3 regions of the Peribacillus sp. NPDC094092 genome follow, and region 3 is predicted to be linked to each of the others. Evidence: riboswitches for the same ligand, from Rfam matches in the RefSeq annotation. Region 3 holds a riboswitch; each other region holds the start of a gene.
The links. Region 3 has a riboswitch for S-adenosylmethionine ahead of ACQKNS_RS07270 (methionine biosynthesis PLP-dependent protein). Riboswitches for the same ligand answer to the same signal wherever they lie in the genome.
Positions count from the first base shown of each region.

Region 1: it holds a riboswitch for S-adenosylmethionine, as region 3 does, so the genes downstream of both, mmuP (S-methylmethionine permease) here and ACQKNS_RS07270 (methionine biosynthesis PLP-dependent protein) in region 3, are expected to answer to the same signal.
Region 2: it holds a riboswitch for S-adenosylmethionine, as region 3 does, so the genes downstream of both, mtnK (S-methyl-5-thioribose kinase) here and ACQKNS_RS07270 (methionine biosynthesis PLP-dependent protein) in region 3, are expected to answer to the same signal.

Region 1 is NZ_JBNNUC010000004.1:282,891-291,163, forward strand. It holds gene aspA (aspartate ammonia-lyase) at 1-665, opposite strand, end outside; gene ACQKNS_RS19735 (asparaginase) at 689-1,678, opposite strand; gene ACQKNS_RS19740 (helix-turn-helix domain-containing protein) at 1,905-2,279, shown strand; gene ACQKNS_RS19745 (hypothetical protein) at 2,818-2,985, opposite strand; gene mmuM (homocysteine S-methyltransferase) at 3,335-4,300, opposite strand; gene mmuP (S-methylmethionine permease) at 4,297-5,685, opposite strand; SAM riboswitch class I at 5,769-5,871, opposite strand; gene ACQKNS_RS19760 (flavin reductase family protein) at 6,101-6,709, opposite strand; gene ACQKNS_RS19765 (alpha/beta hydrolase) at 6,728-7,336, opposite strand; gene ACQKNS_RS19770 (ring-cleaving dioxygenase) at 7,336-8,273, opposite strand, start outside.
Region 2 is NZ_JBNNUC010000004.1:400,553-408,825, reverse strand. It holds gene ACQKNS_RS20350 (hypothetical protein) at 1-111, shown strand, start outside; gene ACQKNS_RS20345 (YozD family protein) at 290-460, shown strand; gene deoD (purine-nucleoside phosphorylase) at 695-1,399, shown strand; gene ACQKNS_RS20335 (S41 family peptidase) at 1,687-3,144, shown strand; gene ACQKNS_RS20330 (LCP family protein) at 3,261-4,148, shown strand; gene mtnA (S-methyl-5-thioribose-1-phosphate isomerase) at 4,307-5,353, opposite strand; gene mtnK (S-methyl-5-thioribose kinase) at 5,367-6,569, opposite strand; SAM riboswitch class I at 6,648-6,801, opposite strand; gene ACQKNS_RS20315 (carbon-nitrogen family hydrolase) at 6,873-7,655, opposite strand; gene ACQKNS_RS20310 (pyridoxal phosphate-dependent aminotransferase) at 7,754-8,273, shown strand, end outside.
Region 3 is NZ_JBNNUC010000001.1:1,509,132-1,517,404, forward strand. It holds gene fumC (class II fumarate hydratase) at 1-1,275, opposite strand, end outside; SAM riboswitch class I at 1,600-1,713, shown strand; gene ACQKNS_RS07270 (methionine biosynthesis PLP-dependent protein) at 1,800-2,912, shown strand; gene metC (cystathionine beta-lyase) at 2,909-4,090, shown strand; gene ACQKNS_RS07280 (type B 50S ribosomal protein L31) at 4,202-4,450, opposite strand; gene ACQKNS_RS07285 (ABC transporter ATP-binding protein) at 4,584-6,602, opposite strand; gene ACQKNS_RS07290 (ABC transporter ATP-binding protein) at 6,599-8,273, opposite strand, start outside.

The DNA of each region.
Region 1 (8,273 bases), on a different contig from region 3:
CGTGATTGACTGATCCGTTTTATGTCCCGATCCAACACGCGGCTGTATGCCTCAAATTCTTGACCGAGTCGAATTGGCACTGCGTCCTGAAGATGTGTGCGTCCCATTTTGATAACATGATCAAATTGTTTTGCTTTATTCTTTAAAACCGTATTCATCTTTGTCATTGTTTGTAACAATTGCTCTAAAAGCCTCAGTGTTGATAAATGAATAGCAGTTGGGAATACGTCATTGGTTGATTGCGACATGTTAACATGGCTATTTGGACTTACATGTACATAATCCCCTTTATTGTGTCCCATGAGTTCTAACGCACGGTTGGCAACGATTTCATTAATGTTCATATTCATTGATGTACCTGCGCCGCCCTGAATTGGGTCAACGATGAAATATTCATGCCACTTTCCATCAATCACTTCATCTGAAGCTTTGACGATAGCGCTTCCAATCCCATCATATAACCGTTTCGTATCCATATTTGCTAAAGCCGCTGCTTTTTTAATCATGGCTAGTGCACGAATCATTTCTTCATTGACTTTGTAACCCGTAATCGGAAAATTCTCTACAGCGCGTAAAGTTTGTATTCCATAATAAACTTCTGCCGGGATTTCCTTTTCCCCAAGAAAGTCTTTCTCGATTCGGTATGTTCTCTCTTCTATCAACATTTCATCTTGCCCCTTTGTTAGTTCTATAATGTAATGTCCTCTGCAATCGGTGCTTCCATCATTTCCTTCACTTTTTTGGGATCCTTTGTCTTGGCTAAAATCCACATCAGCTTAGGAACGATGGCTTCTGTATTCATATTTCTGGAACGAATGATGACATTCTTATTCACTTTTCGTCCCACTTCGTAAATATCCATATCTTCCCCTTCTTCTAAACATTGGGTAGTAATGACTACGGATATTCCACACTGGACCAACTCATTCAATTTTTCTAATATATTTCTTCCTTGAAAAGGAATACCACCGCTTCCATAACTTTCAATTACGATTCCCTGACATAGATTTTTCAGAGAATCAAAGAATTCAGGCTTAATACCGGGATGCAGCTTAATCAAAGCAACATCAGTACATAGGGAAGCATCTAACTTAGCTTCCTTTTTCTTTGGTGAATGAACTGGCTTTAGATACTCAATTTTATCTTTGGATATGGTAGCGATATATGGATAGTTAATACTTTCAAACGAATCATAGCTTTTAGTTCTCAATTTAATGGCCCTAGTCCCCTGGATGACTCTACCATCAAAAACAACATATACTCCTCCAATATCTTCACAAGCAAACCGAATCGCATCAGAGATATTTCTTTTGGCATCTGTCTTTTTAAAGGCAATTGGAATTTGAGAACCTGTAATGACAATTGGTTTCCCTAAATCTTGTAACATATATGAGAGCGCAGCTGAAGTGTAAGCCATTGTATCTGTTCCATGGGTAATCACAAAGCCATCGTAATAATGGTAGTGCTCATGGATGGATTGTGCCATTTCTGTCCAATCTTCCGGCTGCATATTTGTACTATCAATATTCATCAAAGGCTTACTATCAATCTGATAAAGTAAATCCAATCCCGGCAGGTGTCCTAAAAATTCGTCAGCTTTCATCTCTGGAACCAGTCCATTTTTTCCTTCTAACGATGCAATTGTACCACCTGTAGTAATTAACATCAACTTCTTCATTTTTGACTTCAACTTCTCCATATACTACCCCCTATAAAGCCTCCCTGTCTTACTATCATTCAATCATCTTAGAAAAATGTATTCGCTATAAATGTACATGTTGCGCGTACACCACATGTTATTATAGTTCTGTTACAGAGCGAAATCAAGCTAAAATCATTCATTACGCGTACGCTCATTCGAATTTGATGTTATAATGGATTTATATAAAAGGAGAGTTATAAGAATGGTTGTAAATAGATTAACTACATTAAGGAAGGCCAAAAGGTGGTCTTTGCAATATACCGCTGACAGACTCGGAATCGCCAAGAGTACCTATGCAGGTTATGAATCGGGCCATCGCCGCCCTTCATTAGAAACGATCAATTTATTGGCAGACTTATATGATACATCAACTGATTACATTCTAGGTCGAGTGGATTATCCATCTAAAGAAATTACCACTGAGTCAACTCGGGTCATGGAATTAACGGATTCACCAAATATGGAGCTGGCTGTCGATGGAATTTCCCTTTCTGAAGAGGAAACGATTCAATTCATCGCTTTTATTAGAGCTAAACGAGAAGTGGAAATAAATCGCAATAAACAAAATAAAACATAGCCAGACATTTAGGTAAAGACTTGGTATATGGGAAATGAACAGCACTTCATTACCAGGTTCCACGATGTAACTGGCATGATTTATTTTAAATGAAAAAATTCCATGGCTTTAATTTAACCATTTAAAATAAGTCGGCTATGATTAATCGTTAAGTTCTCCCTTTAGACGCTATACGTATTATTTCTCGATAGCTAGCAAATAAACAGTTTAAACTTACCTAATTGTGCCCAAGTTTAGAAAATTAAGATTTATTCATTATAATAGAAGAAAATAGGATAATTAAATGTCATCCAATATCATTTTTCTGTTATCTTCATTCATTTAATTCCTTTCCATAAAGGCGGATGAGTCAATTCAGCTGTTTTTCTTTCATTACACTTTGAATTATTTGCAATGAAAGAAAAACCATAGCAAAGCTTATGGTTTTTCCCACGTAAATAAATGAAAATTGCTGTCTCATCTTTAAAGCTAAAAACGAAGCGGACTGAAGGTAAATCGTTTAATTCATGTGCTTCATTCGAATATGTTCCCCAATAAATCAAGGCATCTCGTCATCTTTTTCCCGATTTTTGAAAGCTTCATGTGTGACAATATCCTCGATTTGTTCATATTGCCGGCTGTGTTCCTTCTCTTCGCTAATTCTATTATCGGGTAGATTTCCTGGATGCCCTTTTTCTTTGTGATTAAAACTTTTCCCACGACTCATACTCATTCTCTCCTTTCTAATCATTGTTTGTTTAGTTTTCCCAAGCACACAAAAAATATCATGTAATTTCTCTTTTCCTGTTTTTGCAGCTGGTTTGGATTCACTTGTTATTTTCAGCCGAAATCGATTGTAAAAATAAGAGATATGAGTCAATCCGGGATGTTCCTTCACACCTGAACTTGCGCAACTTATTTCTTGAGCGCCGAGAAATAATTATAAATTGGAACCTTTTCAAATATCTGAATAAAGAGCTAAAAAAGAACAGGAACCGTCAAATTATGACGCTTTCTGTTCTTTTTATTTATCCACTACTTACATACCTTATAACAGTTTGAAAACAGTAAAAGGGCTAGGAGGATACCACTACGGAAGGCCGCCACTTCCTTGAAATGTCTGCAATATGATGCGGTGCCGTTCTGCAGCATCCTCCAATTAAACGTGCCCCTGCATGGTGCCATTCTTCAGATTTCAGGTCGAACCTGTTACATGATTCTTGACCATGCCAGCTTTTAGTTTCCGGATTATATATTTCTCCAGAATTCGGATAAACTATAATTGGTTTATCCGTGTTTGAACGCAACACCTGTATGGCTTCCGTGATACCTGATACAGGCGCACAGTTGATGCCGATTGCAGCAATTTGCTCACTGTCCCCAAACAATCTGGTACACGCCTCAAGCAATGTACCGTCACTAATCGCTTTTTCATTTTTCAATGAAAAGGATAGCCAAGCATAGACTTCTGGATAATCTTTCAATATTGCATGTAATACTTTTGCTTCTTGCAGGGAAGGAATCGTTTCAAATGCTAAAATTTCAGCACCGGCTTCAATCAAGGCAGATATTCGCGAGCGATGAAAAGCAGTTAAAGTTTCATCTGAAACACCATAGTTTCCTACATACTCTGAACCATCTGCAAGGTAAGCCCCATAAGGTCCAACTGATGCAGCAACCAATGGCTTAGGTCTACTCGTTCGATATTCTACTTCCTTCCAAAATTCATCTCTTGCTTTCCTTGCAAGTAAAACCGTTTTCCTGATTAGTTCCAAAGCCTCTTTCTCTTGTATTCCGCGGAGGGCGAAACCTTCAACTGTTGCTTGGTAGCTTGCCGTTATCGCACAGTCAGCACCAGCCCGAAAGTAGTCAGAGTGAACTTGATAAATCACTTCTGGATTTTCAAGTAATACACGTGCGGACCACAGGGGATCGTTCAAGTCGCACCCATGCCTTTCAAGCTCTGTAGCTAGAGCCCCGTCCAAAATCATGACTGGATGATCTCGTAATATTTCGTCAATTGGGCTAATTTTATTCTTCATGTTGTACTCCTCTTTTTCTTTATAGTTTGGGTCAGATAATAACTTCCATAGCAAAATAAAATAAATGGAATACCACAATATAGTGCAATTCGTTGTGTGGGATCAAATGCAATTCCTATGCAAGAAGCAAGACATAGCATAAAAGAAATGATTGGTATGAGTGGATATAATGGTGTATGGAAGGACAAATCATTTACTGAATTTCCTTCGTTTATAAATCGTCTGCGAAATAGAAACTGTGACGCGCTAATACTCATCCAAACTACTACCACGGCTAATCCAGAAATGGATACAAGCACTATATATACTGTATCCGGTGCAATAATACTCGAGAAAAGGGCTAAACCACCTCCCAACATACTGAAAAGGACTGCATTTATCGGAACACCCCGTTTTGTCAATTTTGCAAATATGGGAGATATAGTTTTCTTATCTGCAAGTGACCATAGCATTCTGGATGATGCATATAATCCTGAATTTGCAGCAGACAAAATGGCAGTTAATATAACAAAGTTCATAATATCCGCTGCATACGGCACTCCAATTCGTTCGAGAATTGCAACAAAGGGGCTCTCTAGTACGCTTGCATCCGAAATAGGCAATAATGCGGATAATACAACAATGGTTCCTACAAAAAAGATGATCAATCTCCATAATGTCATTCGGATTGCCTTTGGAATCGTTTTTTCTGGATTCACTGTTTCTCCAGCTGCGATCCCGATTAATTCAGTACCAGAAAATGCGAAATTCACCGCGAGCATCGTCATTAGAATGGCAAAAGCACCATTCGGAAATAAACCTGCACTTGTAAAATTGGAAAATAAAGGAGCTGATTGTGAATTAATTATTGGAATAAAACCTAACATTGCCGCAGCTCCCAGAATAATAAATACCACAATAGCAAATACTTTTATTGAAGCAAACCAGAATTCGGATTCAGCGAAGAACTTAACGGTCCACGCATTTAAAGCCAAGACCAATATGGCAAATAGAGCACTCCATATCCAGACATTGATTGATGGAAACCATCGCTGCATCAACAATCCTGCAGCCGTAAATTCCGAACCTAGTGCAACAGTCCAGGTTAGCCAATACAACCAGGCTACTGTATACCCTGTCCCTGGTCCAATGTATTTGGCTGCGTAGCTATGAAACGCACCTGTCTCGGGCATATGTACTGCCAGTTCACCTAGACATAGCATAACTAGATAAACCACTAAAGCTCCTATCAGATACGAAAGGATGGTGCCGAAAGGGCCAGCCTGTTGAATCGTATAACCCGAACTCAAGAATAAACCAGTTCCAATCACCCCGCCAAGCGATAGCATTATTATATGCCGTGCTTGCATTTGCCTTTGAAAATCATGCTTCTTTTTGTTCTCCATTCTTATTCTCCTTAATCTTGGATCCAGAAAAAACGAAAACGCACTCTAAAAAAGAGTGCGCTACTGACAAATAAACAAGTACGGTCTTATCTATCAAGGTTTCACCCCCTGGAATTAGCACAGTGTCTTTGTAGACCTGTTGCTGAGGTTTCGTAGGGCCAGTCCCTCCACCTCTCTGGATAAGAAATTATTTTTTTATAACTTTATCAATCTATGAAAAAATTGTCAAGTTTTGTTTCTGATTGTAAATACCTCCTTTTAAATTCTAGCGATCATGGGCGCCGGCGGCATAAATATGACATGGTTGCTCGTTTTTGGAACATTCGCTAATCGCCTTAAATCGCAGATAAAGCTAACCGAGATAATTTAGATTTAAAAAATGGCGCCATCTTAAAAAGATGACGCCATTTTTTCTTTAAGGACGTTCTATTTCGAATAATTCCCCTAGTTTTGTATAAGTATGACCCGCTAATCTTGCTACAGGTTTTAGGCCATTCTGGTCAATTCGGCCATTATGGTAAATATCTTGCTCTATATGATAGCAGACTATTTTCCCTATCAATAAATCACAACCTGGTTTCTTCTGGGAACCTGCCAATGGTATCGCATGCTCTAATGTGCATTCAAAGCGTACCTTCGCTTCTTGCAATCCTGGTACGGATACTTTATCACTAACAACCGGCGTGAAATTGGTAAGACCCAATTCACTTTCGTCAGATGGGAGTTCCTTTGCCGTTCGATTTGCATCAGCTACATTATTTTCATCCGTGATATGGACAACGAATTCACCTGTTTGAACTGCATTTCGGGCCGTGTCCTTTGAAACCCCTTCTTTTCGTTGAACAGAAATGGAAATCATTGGAGGATTTGAACTGACTATGTTAAAAAAGCTAAACGGCGCTATATTGATTGTACCGTTTTCGGATTTGGTTGTGACCAAGGCTATCGGTCTCGGTATAATGCTTCCAGTCAAAAACTTATAATTTTCCCGTTCAGTCAGACTTTCAGGATTAACAGAAATCATCTTCATTCCCTCTCATTCTTATAAAAAGTTCTTTTGAAACCATGAACCCGCTGCCTCAACCTCTGAACGTGTTAACTGATGACCGTAATTTTCCCACTGGACATCCACTTTAGCACCAGCTTGCAGTAATAGTTGATTAAGTTCATCAGTTTCTGCTGCCGGGCAAATCGGATCGTTTTTACCTGCAGCAATAAAGACAGGTATATCCGAAAGGGACGGCAAAGCAATCCCCCGTCTAGGCACCATTGGATGATGAAGAATCGCTCCTTGTAATGCCCCTTCGAAATGGAACAGCAGACTTGCCGCAATATTTGCACCATTGGAATAACCTAATGCTACCACTTTGTCACGGTCGAAGTCATATTTTTCGGACGCTGATTCCAAGAATTCATAAAGCTCCTTCGTACGAAAGATCAAATCTTCTTCATCAAAAACCCCTTCGGATAACCGGCGGAAAAAACGAGGCATTCCGTTTTCGAGTACATTTCCCCTTACGCTCAATACGGATGATCCCGGTGAAACCATTTCCGCTAATGGCAAGAGATCTGTTTCCGTTCCTCCAGTGCCATGTAAAAGCAAAAGCAATGGCGCTTCCGGATTACTTCCTTTTTGAAAAATATGCTTCATCATTTATCCTCCTCCAGTACTCTCGGCATTGCCGGCAGTAACGTTTTCTCCATGATTCCCCTTTTTTCTTCAAGCCATGGCGGCAGCATTAATTTCCTGCCCATCGTTTCCTTCGTTTCATCATGAGCGAAGCCAGGTGGATCTGTGGCAACTTCAAAAAGTATGCCCCCATCTTCCCTGAAATAAATGGCATCGAAGTATTGGCGGTCTTTAAAGGGTGTCACACCATAGCCATGGTTTGCAATATGCTCCCTCCATTCTTGATGATCTTCATTATCGATTGCACGCCATGCAAGATGATGGACAGTTCCCACTCCGATTTTCCCATTTGGCAAAACCGTTTTTTTAACATCTATCAAGTTTCCGATGTCCGATGTGGATTTGAAGCGGATGTAATCGCCCTCTTCCCCCATTTTTTGCAGGCCCATCACATTTTCTAATAATTCCATCGTTTTGATCGGTTTTGACGTCAATAATACGGCACCGCCGAATCCCTTGACCGCCTTGGCAGCTGGTACACCGCCGAATGACCACTCGCTATTTTTCCCTTCTTTTCGCTCAACCAGCTCAAGTTGCAAACCATGCGGGTCTTGAAATTCCAGGTATTCCTCGCCGAAACGTGAAACCTTTTTAAAGTCTATGTCAAACTTACCTAAACGCATTTCCCAGAAATCCATTGATCCTTCCGGAACGGCATATGTTGTAACACCCACTTGTCCTGAGCCAATTCTCCCTTCGTATGCCCCAGGCCAAGGAAAGAAAGTGATGATAGTGCCCGGAGAACCTGATTCATTTCCGAAATATAAATGATAAGTGCCTGGATCATCAAAATTAACGGTTTTCTTCACCATACGCATTCCCAATACTCCAGCATAAAAATCCACGTTCTCTTGCGGATTGCCTACAATTGCGGTTATATGATGTATTCCTGCATTTT
Region 2 (8,273 bases), on a different contig from region 3:
GAACACTTTGGCGATGATGAATACCGCCATATCATGAAGATTGCCCTTGCGAAAATTGAAAAAGCGGCAGAGGAAATATATCCAGATCATAAAAAGAAGCAAACGAAGTGAACTGTATCCCAAACTTTTAAAGGGAAATTTCCAAATTACCTATAGAAGCCTCCATTCAAATTGAACAGAAATGGACCATGATAACTATAGGCCCTTCATATGATTTTCCATTATGGGATGCCTTACTGGTATATTTGTCTCTACACATTCATAGACCTTTAAATAAGGGGGCGATGATTTGCGAGAAATTGAGGTTTTTATTGATACAGAAGAGATAGCGGAATTCTTTTTTCAAGAATTGATAAGACGGGGCTATCTTCCAACAGAAGCTGAAGTTGAAGATCTTGCTGACATCACATTCGAATATCTTCTTGAAAAATGCATAATTGATGAAGAAATCGATGAGTAACCTGTCATAAGACGGTTAGCAGCTTCCTTTTCCTTTAATTTTATTAACGAAAAAAAAAGACGGCGGACCTCCGCCGTTTTGTTTGCGGTTTAGAGCGGCGGGTGCCAATAGTCTTTGCGTGATTTCCAGTTTTTCAAGTTCTAGGGTAAGGTTCAATTTTCCTAACTTGTGGTTGATATGGTATAGTAGTTTTTGAATATCATTTCAACCACAAGTTAAGGAGGACATAGTCGTATGAGCGTACATATTGGTGCAAAAGAAAATGAAATTGCGGAAACGGTCCTACTACCAGGGGACCCGTTGCGTGCAAAATATATTGCTGAAACATTTTTAGAGGATGCTAAACTTTACAATGAAGTTCGAAACATGTTTGGATATACAGGGACATATAAAGGGAAACGAATTTCCGTACAAGGTACAGGCATGGGCGTTCCATCCATTTCCATTTACGTGAATGAATTGATGAATAGCTATAATGTCCAGAAGCTGATTCGTGTGGGAACTGCAGGAGCGATTCAAAAAGATGTAAAAGTCAGGGATGTGATCCTTGCCATGAGTGCTTCCACCGATTCCCAAATGAACCGCATGACTTTCGGTGGGGTGGACTTTGCCCCCACCGCAGATTTCGAATTACTAAGAAAAGCTTATGACGCTGGTACGGCTAAGGGCTTGCAATTAAAGGTCGGTAATGTATTTACGGCCGATCAGTTTTATAACGATAATAGTGAATTGGAAAAATGGGCAAAATACCAAATACTTGCAATAGAAATGGAATCAGCTGCCCTATACACGCTTGCCGCTAAATTTGGCCGTCAAGCATTATCTGTGTTAACCATTTCCGATCACATTTTAACCGGTGAGGAAACGACCTCGGATGAGCGCCAGTCAACTTTTAACGAAATGGTTGAGGTGGCATTGGAAGCAGCTATCAAGGATTGATAATTGGATGTAAAAGTCAGGCGGGTTACCAGGAATAAGTGATGCTGTATAATGACAGTTGGGATACAGGGTCAGTTATTTCTTGGTATCCGTATTTTTGTAATGTCGGGAGTTGGCTTCTGCCCTTTGAGCCATCTCTATATTAACGTTTGCGAAACGGAAAAAAAATACATATGGTCATAAGTTGTTATTTTTGATAACTATTATTTTTCGATTGGCATGAAAGCTGATAAAATAGGAATGAAATCGTTTATATCGTCATGAAGAATGAAAGTGGTGAGGCTTCAGTGGAAGAAGAAAATCAAAAACAGCCAAAAGAGGCAGGGAAATTCATTAAAATAAAGAAGTTTACGTTCATTATGGGGATTTTCTTAGTCATATTTCTAACTGCAGGGATTACTACAATAGCCTTGACCTTTGGAGATGAAAAAGTAGAGTCATTAGCACCGGATAAACATTCGGAATTTGAAAAGCTGTATTCTACATACGATACGATAAAAGATAACTATTATGAAGAGATTGATCAAGAAAAGCTGGTTGACGGGGCAATTAATGGAATGATCAAATCATTGGATGATCCCTACTCTGCTTATATGGATAAAAAGGAAGCATCGAGTTTCCATGAGAGCATCTCTTCATCCTTTGAAGGAATCGGTGCCGAGATTCAGGAGCAGGATGGACAAATCATGGTCGTCTCACCGATAAAAGGGTCCCCAGCAGAAAAAGCAGGGGTAAAACCGAATGATATCATTTTAAGTGTGGATGGTAAAAGTGTTGAAGGACTAAGCTCTTCTGAAGCTGTCCTGAAAATCAGGGGCGAAAAGGGAACGAAAGTGGATCTATCCATCTCAAGAGCTGGTGAGCCGGAACCTATTGAGCTCACCATTAAAAGGGATACAATTCCGATTGAAACGGTATATGCGGAAATGCTTGATGATGGAGTTGCAAAAATTCAAGTGACCAGTTTTTCCGAACATACAGTCCAAGAGCTGAATACGGCGCTTGAAGAAATGTCGAAGAAGGATATGAAGGGTCTTGTATTGGATTTGCGCGGAAACCCAGGGGGACTTCTTGATCAAGCAATAGACATGGCAAGCCTGTTCATACCTAATGGGAAAGTGGTCCTTCAAGTTGAGGATCGCAGCGGGAAAAAAGATGTCTATAAATCGAAGAATGATGGAGAACTGAAAATCCCGGTTGTCGTGTTGATTGATGATGGAAGTGCCAGTGCCTCTGAAATCGTTGCAGCTGCTGTCAGTGAGTCTGCGGACATTCCATTGATTGGTGTCAAGTCATTTGGGAAAGGGACCGTGCAGACTGCCCAAGACTTTGAAGATGGATCTAACTTTAAATATACGGCAGCAAAATGGTTGACTCCTGAAGGAAATTGGATTCATAAAAAAGGCATCAAGCCGGATATTAATGTGAAGCTTCCTGATTATGCCAACCTTCCGTATATTTCGCCTGATAAGGAATTGAAAGCATCCGATTCTTCGAGTGAAGTGAAAGCGGCTGAAGAAATGCTGAAGGAAGCAGGTCATGATCCAGGCAAGATAGATGGATTCTTTGATGAAGCAACCACAAATGCGGTCATGGCGTTCCAGAAGGAACAAAAAATCAAAGAAACAGGGACAATAAAAGATGATACTACCGTGAAATTAATGCAGGTCATCCGGGAGAAAATCCTTAAAAACGACACTCAAGTGAAAAAGGCGGTAGAGGTATTAAAGAAAGAACTTAAATAATTGATTTTCCCGAAAAGCTTGTCAGCGATTAACGTTGGCAGGCTTTTTTTTCGTCAAATGCATAAAATTCCAAAATTAGACAGAGAATAGGGGTAATTTTCCGATGAGGTGAGGTAATGAAAGTAAAGGTATTTTTCATATATCTATTGATCTTGATTCTGGCAGGCTGCACCTATGCCCCTTTACCCAAACAAAATGGAAATGCAGGTACGGAAAAAAAACTAACCAAAGAAGAGGACCAGGAAAGCGTGAAAACGTTTTTGTTCATTGGTGTTGATACAAGGGGAGAGAAAAAATCTCGATCAGATGCCATTATCCTGGCCAAATACTTTCCAGAGCAGGAGAAACTGAAGCTGGCTTCCATCATGCGTGATAGTTATGTGAAAATCCCCGGGAATAAATCAGGATATAACAAAATAAATGCAGCTTATTATTATGGTGGAAGGGAACTCCTTAAGAAAACCATAGAGGAGAACTTCGATATCAAGGTCGATCATGTAGCGGTAATCGACTTCCAGGGATTTGTGAAGATGGTCGATTTACTAGCCCCTGAGGGGATAGCGGTGAATGTGGATCAGCAAATCATTGATGATATGAGCATTCAAGCAAGTGTTGGCAAAAATATTTTACATGGTGAGGAAATATTGAAATATGTCCGTTTTAGGCATGACGATGAAAGTGATTTTGGAAGGGTTGAGCGTCAACAAGAAGTAATGGTTCAACTAAAAACAGCGTTCATCAATCAAATCTCATCCTTCGAAGGGGTGGCAGCCCTTCCTAGTATCATCGAACAAGGTCTCTCTTACTTGGATACAGATATTGGACTGAAAACTATAATGGAAATGATTCCAAATGCCGTCTTCCATACACCGGACACCGTCGAAACCTTAAGGGTTCCGGTGGAAGGAAGCTTTAAAGAAGAAATAAATCCCCAATCCGGAGCCGTTTTGGAAATAGATTACACTAAAAATAAAAAGGCACTTCAGGAGTTCTTTTCAAAATAATAAGAACTATTATTGAAAACAATCTTATATTAAGTGAATAGGTTGAATTCACTTGAATTATTGTATTATAGACCTCGGAAGAATAATCATGAACACCATTAAAAACGAGAGGGATATGAAACCCTTCTCGTTTTATATCACCAATAAAGGTACCTGGATCAATTAACAAAATGCGGAATGTTTTTAATGAAATCCGGTGTTATGATGCCGTTTTCGGTAATGATGCTCGTAATAAGGTGATTCGGTGTAACGTCAAAGGCTGGATTGAAAGTCTTCACGTTTTCCGGAGCGATCCTCGCACCTTGAATGAAGGTGATTTCCGCTCCATCCCGTTCTTCGATCGGGATGGATGTGCCGGATTCGATAGAAAGGTCGAATGTGCTTGATGGTGCGGCCACATAAAAGGGGATGCCAAAGTGCTTGGCTAATATGGCCAACCCAAATGTCCCGATTTTATTGGCTGTATCTCCATTAGCCGCAATCCTGTCGGCCCCGACGATAATTCCATTTATTCGTTTCTGGTGAATCGTATGTGCAGCCATATTATCTGAAATCAAGGTGACATCGACCCCCGCTTGCATCAATTCCCAAGCCGTCAAACGCGCGCCTTGCAGGACAGGCCTTGTTTCACATGCGTAAACTTTTAGCGGAAAGTCCCTTTCTTTAGCCAGGTGGAAGGGAGCCAAGGCTGTACCATACCGAGCTGTGGCGATTCCCCCAGCGTTGCAATGGGTGAGAATGGAATCTCCTCTAGTGAATAACGATAAACCATGTTCCCCGATTTTCCTGCACATTTCTTCATCTTCAGCAAAGATGGCTTTAGCCTCCGATACAAGTGCTTCCTTTGCAGCTGAAATGCTTTGCGCAGCATGCAAGGTGTTTTCCATCCTCCTTAACGCCCAAAAAAGGTTGACTGCAGTTGGTCGTGAAGAAGCGAGTTTTTCAATATGCTTCGTTACATTTTTCTTGAAATCCCCTAATTCAGCGGTTGTTTCCTGTTTGGCACCAAGTGCCACACCAAATGCTGCCGTCAGTCCAATTGCTGGGGCACCGCGAACTTTTAATGTCAAAATGCTGTCATATACATCATCAACTGAATGAAGTTCAATAAATTCAGTTATGGAAGGAAGTGCTTGTTGATTTAATAATGTAATGTGGGTATCATCCCATTGTACCGAATATGGTAAGGGTGCTAGTGTAGTCATGTCAGGTCTCCTTTTAAATGGCTGAATAAGATGGCAGTGTACGTTGCTTCAACGCTTCAATGACAGCTGGAACATCCAATTCTTCCCGTTTTTTAATTAAAAATGCACCAATTTCCAATGTTGCCGTTTTCGCAGCGATCCTTGTTTCTTTATGTTCAATGACGTTTAAATCAGCAACATGGGAAAGGCCAATGGTTCGCCGAATCAGTTCACAGCCGGCAAAACCAAAAGCATCTTTTTTGAATTTTGTCAGTAAATAAGGCAGATACCCTTTCACATGGCGGAATGGGCTTTTATTTTGTCCTTCCCATAATTCGGTATAAGTTTCTTCAAAAGCATTCCAAAATTCATGAAGGTGTGTGAAAATCTCTTCCTTTCCAGTTCCATTGCGTGTGACTGCCTGGAAGAGAAGGTTAGCGGTGTATTGACCAAGGTCAAAACCAACTGGCCCATAAAAAGCGAACTCCGGATCAATAACCTTTGTTTCAGTTTCACTTGCAAATATACTTCCAGTATGTAAATCTCCATGAAGCAAGGCTTCCTGCTCGGTTTCAAAGCTTTGTTTCAGCTTAGCGACCTCAAGTATCACTTCTTGGTCATTCCATATATTTTTGGCTGCATCAGTCAATTCCACCTCGAAATCTCCCGGGAGTTCCTCAAAAAATGGATCCGTGAAAATAAAGACCTCAGTGATTTTGCACAGTTCGGGATTCGTGAAATGTCGGGCCACTTCCTTTTTCGCAGATGGTTCTAAATGATAATCGGATGTATAAAAAGCCGTCTTCGCAACATACTCACCAATATGCTGTGAAAGCAATGGATATGAATCGCCATCGATCAATCCTGTTCTGACGATTTTCAGGTGAGATAAATCCTCCATGACTGTGATCGCAAGCTGTTCATCCGAATAATAGACTTGCGGTACGAATTTGGGGCAATAACTTCTGAAATGAATCAGCGCATTCGCTTCAATGGCTGCCCTTTTCAATGTCAGCGGCCAGCTTTCACCAAGTACCTTGGCATAAGGGACCGCTTGTTTGATGATTATTCCTTTTTTTGTGTGCGTGTCTGTAATATGAAAAACATAATTTAAATTTCCATCGCCGATTTCTTTACAATTTAAACTTGCATCCGCATTTACCAACCCAAGTTTTTTTGCAAGGGTTATAGCTGTTTCGTTTGTCAATCTCTTAAAATTTGAATGGTTTTGAGTCATTCTTTTCCCCTCCAGATTCAAAATGAGAATAAAAAAGCCTCTTTCATATAGAAAGAGGCAGAAGTTTTGGCTTCGGACCTCTTATCTTCCAGAAAATAAATTCTGGTGGAATTAGCACCGTGCTCTGTGGATTTAATAATCCGGCGGTGAATCCGCCCCATTTCACAATGGTATTACAGTCGGTTGCTGGGCTTCATAGGGCCTTTATCCCTCAGCCTGCTCTTGATAAGAGTAAATGTTTTCTGAAATTTTAATCTTCGGGAAAATAATAACAACCTTTTAAATAGTTTGTCAATGGGTAAATTAATAAAAATCAGGACGGCGATCTTCGAATACGGGTATTTTGTTACGGGATTCCGTAACTTTATTGAAGTCCAAGGTGCCTGTCAAAAGTTCGTTTCCTTCTCCGGCTTCACTAATGATATTCCCCCACGGATCAATAATCAAGGAATGGCCGGCAAATGTATTATTGACATCCGAACCTGAGCGATTAACGGCTACAACATAGGCTTGGTTCTCGATGGCACGGCTAATCAATAAGGCTCTCCAGTGATCGAGTCTCGGCTTTGGCCATTCCGCCGTTACGAATAGAACTTCGGCGCCTTGGACGGTATGTGCTCGTTGCCATTCAGGGAAACGGATGTCATAACAAATGAATCCAGCACATATTTTTTCATCAAGAGTAAATAAACCATCTTTTTCTCCTGGCTGAAGAAAATGATGTTCATCCATTAACTGAAATAAGTGAAGCTTATCATATTCTTTAATGAGATTTCCGTGTTTATCGATGATGATCATCGTGTTATAGATTCCCTTGCTTGTCTTTTTCGCGATGGAACCGCCTATGATGTGAATCTGGTGTTTCTGTGCCTGTGTTTTAAAGAATTCAATCGTTTTTACTGCCTCCTGATCAGCAATCTCATTTAACCTGGTCAAGTCGTATCCTGTTGTCCAAAGTTCCGGTAAAATGACGATATCGGGTTCCAACCGTGCTGCTTTTTCCATCCATTGTTCTGCAACCTGAAAATTGATATCTGGTTGCCCGAAGGCTATATCCATTTGAATACAAGCTATTTTCCACTTCATCGATTAACCCCCCATATGTAAAAAATGCTTTACAAGACTAGGATAAACATATATCATTTGTGACTAGAATTTCAAGAAATTTCAGAGAAGGTGTATAAATGGTGCAATTCGAAAAATCCGGCCAGCTTAAGGACCTGCCCAAGCAGTTTTTTGCTTCACTAGTCGCAAAAGTCAATGCGATCACGGAGCAAGGTCATGATGTCATTAATTTAGGCCAGGGAAACCCTGATCAGCCGACGCCAGAACATATCGTTAAAAGTTTGCAGTCTGCCGCTGAAAAAACGATTAATCATAAATATTCGCCATTCCGGGGTCATCAATATTTAAAAGATGCCGCCGCCGTCTTTTATGAACGTGAATACGGTGTAAAGCTGGATCCGAAAAGTGAAGTGGCGATTCTCTTCGGGGGGAAGGCAGGCCTTGTTGAACTGCCGCAGTGTTTATTGAATCCGGGTGATACGATCCTTGTTCCAGATCCCGGCTATCCGGATTATCTTTCCGGTGTTGTTTTAGCCCAGGCTAAGCCCGAACTCATGCCTCTGACAGAAGAAAATGATTTCCTTCCGAAATACAATGACATACATAAAGAAGTGCTTGATAAAGCCAAAATGATGTTCT
Region 3 (8,273 bases):
AGTTTTGGCGATTTTGGCTGCTTTTTCATAACCGATATGCGGGTTCAATGCTGTTACCAACATTAGGGAACGCTCCACATTTTCTTTGATTTTCTCTTCATTTGCAGTGATGCCAACCGCACAATTATCGTTGAATGAATGAATGCCTTCCGTCAATAATTTTACCGTTTGCAGGAAGTTATAGATGATCACTGGCTTGAATACATTCAATTCAAAATTACCCTGGCTTGCTGCAAAGCCAATTGTAGCATCGTTCCCTACGATTTGTGTGGCAATCATGGTAAGCGCTTCACTTTGTGTTGGATTGACTTTACCTGGCATGATGGAGCTGCCTGGCTCGTTTTCTGGAATGGCTATTTCGCCGATTCCGCTTCTTGGACCACTTGCCAGCCATCTGACATCGTTTGCAATTTTCATTAAATCCGCCGCCAATGCTTTTAAAGCACCGTGTGCATAGACGATTTCGTTATGGCTTGTCAATGCATGGAACTTATTATCAGATGTGACAAAAGGATATCCTGTATCAGCTGCTATTTGCTTGGCGGAAAGTCCCGGGAATTCTTTTTTTGTATTGATTCCGGTTCCTACAGCCGTTCCGCCTAGTGCAAGGTTCAATAATTTTTGGCTGCTTTCCTCAATCATCGCTAGGTCTTTGTCGAGCATCGCTTTCCAACCGGAAATTTCTTGTCCCAATGTTAATGGTGTAGCATCTTGAAGATGTGTCCGGCCGATTTTCACCACATCCCAAAATTCTTTTTCTTTTGTATCGAATGTATCACGAAGAGTTTTAATGGCAGGAACCAATTTTTCAGCGACTTCCATAAAGGCAGCAATATGCATCGCTGTCGGGAAAGTATCATTGGAGCTCTGTGCCTTGTTAACATCATCATTCGGATGAAGGGTTTCCGATTCACCATTTTCTTTTAACCATTCATTTCCTTTGTTAGCTACCACTTCATTCACGTTCATATTACTTTGCGTGCCGCTTCCCGTTTGCCAAACTACCAGCGGGAAATGTTCATCTAGCGTACCTTCAAGGATTTCTCCGCAAATCTTGACGATGGCATTCTTTTTAACCTCCGAAAGATCACCAAGATCATAGTTCACCTTTGCCGCAGCTTGTTTAACGTATGCAAATGCACGAACTAATTCAATCGGCATTTTTTCGTTACCGATTTTGAAATTGTTACGGCTTCTCTCGGTTTGTGCTCCCCAATATTTATCGGCAGGAACTTTCACTTCACCCATCGTATCTCTTTCGATTCTGTATTCCATGTGTTCTCCTCCTATGTTTGCACTATTCATTGAAGACCCATTTGCATATGAAATGAATAATGTCGTATTATTCTTTCTCTCCATACATTGTACAAACTTTATTATTTTAAAGCAAAAATATCCGCTGACCTTTCACTTTTCCTAAAAAATTCATGACGTTTCGTGTCTATATGAAGAATCGGATTTTCTTTTTTTTGACACTAAAGTGTTGACGCACTAGGCTCCAATTGACCTGGTCATGAACATCCAAGCATAATCCATCCAAAATGTTCTTGACAGTATTTTGTATATATAGTAAATTCAAAAGAAATTGAATAATCTAAACTCTTATCGAGAGAGGTAGAGGGAATGGCCCGATGACACCTCAGCAACCTTCATTTGTTTCAAACCAATGAAAAGGTGCTAATTCCACAAGTTTGTGAACTTGGAAGATAAGAAGAATGACTCGTCCTCACTTAATCAAAGTCTTCTTCTTAAAGAAGACTTTTTTTTATTTTATTTAACTCAAAGGAGCAGTGAAAACCATGTACAAAACTGAAACATATCTTGCTCAATTAGGAAATCGCAGCGAAACGGCGACAGGAACAGTCAATCCGCCGGTATACTTTTCTACAGCTTTTCGCCATGAAGGAATTGGCCAATCGACGGGATTCGACTATACAAGGACAGGTAATCCCACACGCCAATTATTGGAGCGTTCCATCGCCGATCTTGAAAAAGGCGACCAAGGTTATGCCTGCAGTTCAGGAATGGCCGCCATTTCCACTATCCTTGCCCTTTTTAAATCAGGTGATGCATGGATTGTCAGCGAAGATCTTTATGGCGGTACATATCGTCTGTTAGAACAAGGTTTTAAAAAATGGGGATTGCAGTGTGACTATGTAGACACTTGTTGTTTGGAGGATATCGAAAAAGCCATCACTCCTCAAACGAAAGCCATCTTTATCGAAACTCCCACTAACCCTCTTATGCAGCAAACGGACATTGGCGCTGTTGCCGCATTGGCCAAACAATATAATTTATTGTTGATCGTTGATAATACTTTTTACACGCCTCTTATTCAACAACCCATCCTGCTTGGAGCGGATATCGTGATTCACAGTGCAACCAAGTATCTCGGTGGTCATAATGATGTGCTCGCCGGACTGATCGTTGCTAGCGGCGCTGAATTATGTGATGCACTTGCCTTCCATCATAATGGTACCGGAGCTGTCTTGAGCCCCTTTGATTCTTGGCTGTTGATGCGAGGAATGAAAACATTGGCATTGCGGATGGAGCGTCATGAAAAGAATGCCAAAATACTTGTAGATTACTTGTCGGAACATGATTGTGTCACGGACGTATTGTATCCCGGCAGAGGCGGCATGATTTCATTCCGTATCATTGATGAATCGGCAGTCAACCCATTTTTACAATCACTCTCATTAATTTCGTTTGCAGAAAGCCTTGGAGGGGTTGAAAGCTTCATCACCTATCCTGCTACACAAACGCATGCCGATATACCGCTTGAAGTCAGAACGGCAAATGGAGTTTGTAATCGCCTGCTCCGCTTCTCTGTTGGCATCGAGGACAGCGATGATTTGATCCAGGACTTACAGCAAGCATTCGCATATGTAAAAAGGGAGGCACTACGATGACAGATCATGATTTTAGTTTTGAAACCAAATTACTTCATAATCAACATAAATTCGATACGGCAACGGGAGGTGTGAGCGTTCCCATTCAGCACGCATCCACTTTCCATCAAACCGATATCGATCAATTCGGCAAATATGATTACAGCAGAAGCGGGAACCCAACTCGTGAGGCGCTGGAAGATATCATTGCCGAACTTGAGGAAGGCACACACGGATTTGCCTTTTCTTCAGGTATGGCTGCCATTTCAACAGCTTTCCTGCTGTTGTCTGCCGGAGACCATATCGTCATTTCCGAAGATGTGTACGGCGGAACGTTCAGGATGGTCACTAGTGTATTGACGCGTTTCAATATTGAGCATACCTTCGTTGACATGACGGACCTAGAAAGCGTCAAAGCGGCCGTTCAGCCAAATACAAGGGCCATATACATCGAGACGCCTTCAAATCCGTTACTTAAAGTGACCGATATTCAAGCCGTATGTGATATTGCAAAAAAAGCAGGTGCCTTAAGTTTTGTTGATAACACATTCCTGACGCCGGCATTACAAAAACCACTGAACCTTGGTGCCGACATTGTCCTTCATAGCGCGACTAAGTTTTTATCCGGACATAGTGATGTGGTCGCTGGGCTTGCAGTAGTGAAGGATCCGGAATTGGCAGCAAGACTGGGTTCCCTCCAAAACTCATTTGGGGCGGTTCTTGGTGTCCAGGACGCCTGGCTAGTAATGAGAGGTTTGAAAACCTTGTCAGTTAGAATGGAGCACTCCCAAAAAGGTGCAGAAAAGATCGCAGCCTACTTAAAGGAGCAGCCCTTGGTGAAAAAAGTGTATTATCCCGGCCTTTCCGATCATCCCCAGCACGCCATCCAGAAAGGCCAGTCACTTGGAGCGGGGGCGGTCCTATCATTTGAATTGGAAAGTGAGGAAGTCTTCCGTTCTTTCGTGAACACTGTCGAGCTCCCAGTTTTTGCCGTAAGCCTTGGAGCGGTCGAATCCATACTATCCTACCCGGCCAAAATGTCCCATGCTGCCATGCCTGATGATGAAAGGGAAAAGCGAGGCATCACGAACAGCTTGCTCCGCCTTTCTGTCGGACTTGAAAATCCGGACGATATCATCAAGGACTTCGATGCGGCCCTCGTAAAAATTGCCAAAGGGGAAGCAATTGCTGCAAAATGATTTCAGGATGGGTGCCTCATAATTTATAGGCACCCTTTTTCTTAGCACCATAATTAACTCTTTTTCAACCCAGTCATAAAAAAGACCATCGATTTCCCGATGGCCTGACTCTCATTTCTTCATATTATATTTATCCAGGAAGCGATCCACCCGTCCGCCTTTTTCAGCAAACTTCTGCTTTCCTGTATAATAAGGGTGCGTATCCGAGCTGATTTCCACTTTTAATAATGGATATGTTTGGCCGTCTTCCCAAACGATCGTTTCATTGGACGTCTTCGTGGAGCCTGTCAAAAATTTATACCCACTGTTGGTATCCATGAATACCACTTGTTGATAATCGGGATGAATTTCTTGTTTCACTATTATCACCTCATCGTCAATATAGGTATATCTTAAACGTAATGATTACTATTATCAATAATTATGCTTGAAGGTACCAAAAGTCGGTACCTCCATTATAGTTTTATCTCGATTATCCATCCTTATTCTGTGTTCAGCCAGTCATGCCTTTATGCGTACCAGCCTGCAGTTCATACATTTGATAATACTTCCCTTTTAACTCCATTAATTCCTCATGTGTACCTTGCTCAGCAATCCGCCCTTTATCCAGGACAAGAATTTGGTCGGCATTTTTTATCGTAGAAAGTCTATGGGCAATGATGAAGGTCGTTCTCCCTTTTTTCAGCACTTCCATTCCCTCCTGGATAATTGCCTCGGTTTCAGTATCGATGCTTGCTGTCGCTTCATCCAGAATCAATATAGCCGGATTGAATGCAAGAGCACGTGCAAAAGAGATTAGCTGGCGCTGTCCGGAAGACAACGTCCCCCCTTTTTCGATCACGGGTTCATCCAGCCCTAAGGGAAGATGCTTCAGCACTTTGTCCCCCCCTACATCTCTTAATGATTTTTCAACCATTTCCCTTGTGATGCCTTTATGATCCAGGCTGATATTGGAGGCGATGGTGCCAGTAAATAAATAGGGATCCTGAAGGACGATTCCCATATGCTCCCTAAGCGTCTGATGGGGGATATCCAATATACTCGTTCCATCGATTTTGATTTGACCTTCACTACTGTCATAAAAACGGAATAATAAATTCATTATGGAACTTTTTCCTGACCCCGTATGGCCAACTAAAGCGACCGTTTCCCCTTGTTTAGCGGAGAAGGAAATGTTCCTTAACACATATTCATTATCTTTATAACCAAAAGAAACATTTTCGAATTGCACGTTTCCTTTGTATCTGGACATGTTTTCATCACTGACTGCCAATCCCTGCTCATCCAATAAATTGAATGCCCGCTCCCCTGCAACAAGTGCCTGTTCAAGATTGGCGAACTGATTGACGATTCCGTGAAGCGGATGAAGCAGGCGGCTGATCAAATCAACAATTGCATACATCATCCCTAAAGAAATGGCTGAACTCGCTGTAAGGGAAATCCCGCCGAAATACCAGACGAATGCCACGAGCGCCACAACCTTAATAACACCGATCAAGTTTCCGCCCGTCAACGAATTCAAATGGAGCATTTTATTTTGATAGGAATAATGCTCCCGGTTCAGGTTTTCAAAAGATTGCTTTGTCTCCTTCTCACGCCCAAATGCCTGGATGATGCTCATTCCAGAAATGGATTCATTGATCATCCCATTAATATCGCTGACCCGTTCCCGAATGATGTGATTATATTTCGAGGCGAATTTACGGTATACCATCGTCCAGATGACGATGATCGGAATAAGTAAAGTGCCAATGGTACCGACTCGTGGATCCAGAATATACAAAGCAATTAGAACGCCGAAGATATTAATTGTACTCGAGAAAAAGTTGGCGAGCACGGTTACATATAATTCCCTGATCGCTTCCGAATCATTCGTAACCCTTGCCACAACTTTACCCGCCGGCATATTATCGAAATAACGTATCGGCAGACGGGAAATATGCGTAAATATATCATTTCGCATCTTCTGTATGATTCGGTTCGCCGCTTTCTGTAAATAAAAACTCTGCCCATATTGAAAAATGGAGGAAAGGATGACGAGACTAAAATAAAAAGCCACAAGCTTAATGATCCGCGGGATTTCCGGTTGGTAAAAACCCATCACTTCCTGACTCGTCAATTTCACCGCTTGCGCACGTTGCTCTTTCCCTTCTTTCTTGATGATCAATGTTTGGTCCTCCAAGGTTCTGCTCCCATCGATAGGGACAGCTTCATTTACGAAGACAAATTGATTGCCAACCTGCAAAACAAGGACTTCCCTGCCTTTCTTTTCACCTTTTGCAAAGTAATCGGCCCGTTTATACCAATTTCCATCATACTTAACAGCATCTTTTCCTTTAACCGTTCCATACCAGGAAGATTCGATGCCTAGTATATGTGAATCGATGATTTTCTTGGCAACGAAAGGGCCCGTTAAATCGGCCGCTACCGAAAGTGCCAGCATGACCAGGGCGCCAATGATCAATTTTTTATAAAGTGTAGCATAATTAAACAGTTTCTTTACGACCTTCATGCCTTCACCTCCGTCCCTTCGTCGACCTGCTGTCGCTCATATTGCTCCCTATACCAGCCATCCTTAAGCAGCAAATCCTCATGAGTTCCCTCTTCGATGATCTCCCCACTGTCCAACACGATAATCCTGTCCGCGTGCTGAACGGCTGATAAGCGATGGGTAGTGATGATCGTCGTTTTCCCTGCCCGTTCATTTTGGATATTATTGATAATCGTCGTTTCCGTTTTTGCATCTACAGCGGATAAGGAATCATCCAATATAAGGATTTCCGGAATTTTGATCAGTGCCCTGGCAATCGAGATCCTCTGCTTTTGCCCTCCGGATAGGGCGACACCCTTCTCACCGACGAGTGTCTCTAGACGGTTAGGCAGCATCATTAAGTCCTTCTCAAAATCCGCAAGCCGGATAGCTTCAGCCAGTTCATCTTCCGTTGCATCCATTTTACCGAATAAGATATTTTCCCTAACAGACTTCGAGAATAAAAAGTGGTCCTGTGGAACGTAGCCGATCCATTTACGAATATCTTCAAGGTTCAGGTGCTCCAGCGGCATGCCTGCAAAAGCGATTTCACCTGTTCCTAAAGGATATTCCCGCAGCAATTGCTTCACGAACGTCGTTTTTCCACTTCCTGTTTTCCCCACTATCCCCAATGTTTGACCCCTTTCAAGCTGAACGGAAATATTGGATAGATTGACAACCGTTGAGGAAGGGTATGTAAAATGCACTGAATTATATTGGATATTTCCCGGATTCGGAATACTCTTCAGATCCAATGAATTCTTCACATCCGCTTCATACGAAAGGGTATCCTGAACACGGTCTAGCGAAGCATTTCCCCTTTGCATGACATTGATCAGTTCACCCACCGCGATCATCGGCCAGATTAACATGCCTAGGTACACATTGAACGAAACAAGTCCGCCAAGCGTTATGGCCTGTTGAAACACAAGATAAGCCCCATAGCCCAACCCTATTAAATAACTGATGCCGATGATAATGCTGATCGTCGGATCGAAGAGGGCGTCGATTCTTGCCACGGCTAGATTTTTGCGATATACATCCTCGGTCATTTCCTCAAACCGCTTTTCATCTTCCCGTTCCTGGACATAGGCCCGGATAACACGGACACCTGAAATGGATTCCAGGACCTTGTCATTTAAAGTACCAAAGGCAGCTTGTGCATCCGTAAAACGTTTGTAAATCTTCTTCACGTATATTTGCATCATCACTGCCATGATCGGAAGCGGCAACACCGCAGCAATCGTCAACTGCCAGCTTATCGTGGCTCCCATCATGACTACTACCGTGATGGTGAACAGGACCGCATCAACGAGGGTCAATATCCCGAAACCAGCTGTGAGGGATATTGCTTTCAAATCATTGGTTGCCCTTGCCATCAAATCCCCTGTACGGTTTTTTTCATAAAAGCTCGGCGTCATTTTCAGCAAATGGCCCATAAATCCGGACCTTAGTTTTCGTTCGACCAAGTTTCCGCCGCCGAATAACAGATAACTCCATAAGTAACCAAATAGGTAACTGCCAAACAGTACCATGAGCAAATAAATAACGTATTTCATGACCCCTTCCTGTGTCATGCTGCCATTGTTCATATCATCGATGGCATTCCCGACAAGTTTTGGCGGGATAACCTCCAAAATATTCACTAGACAT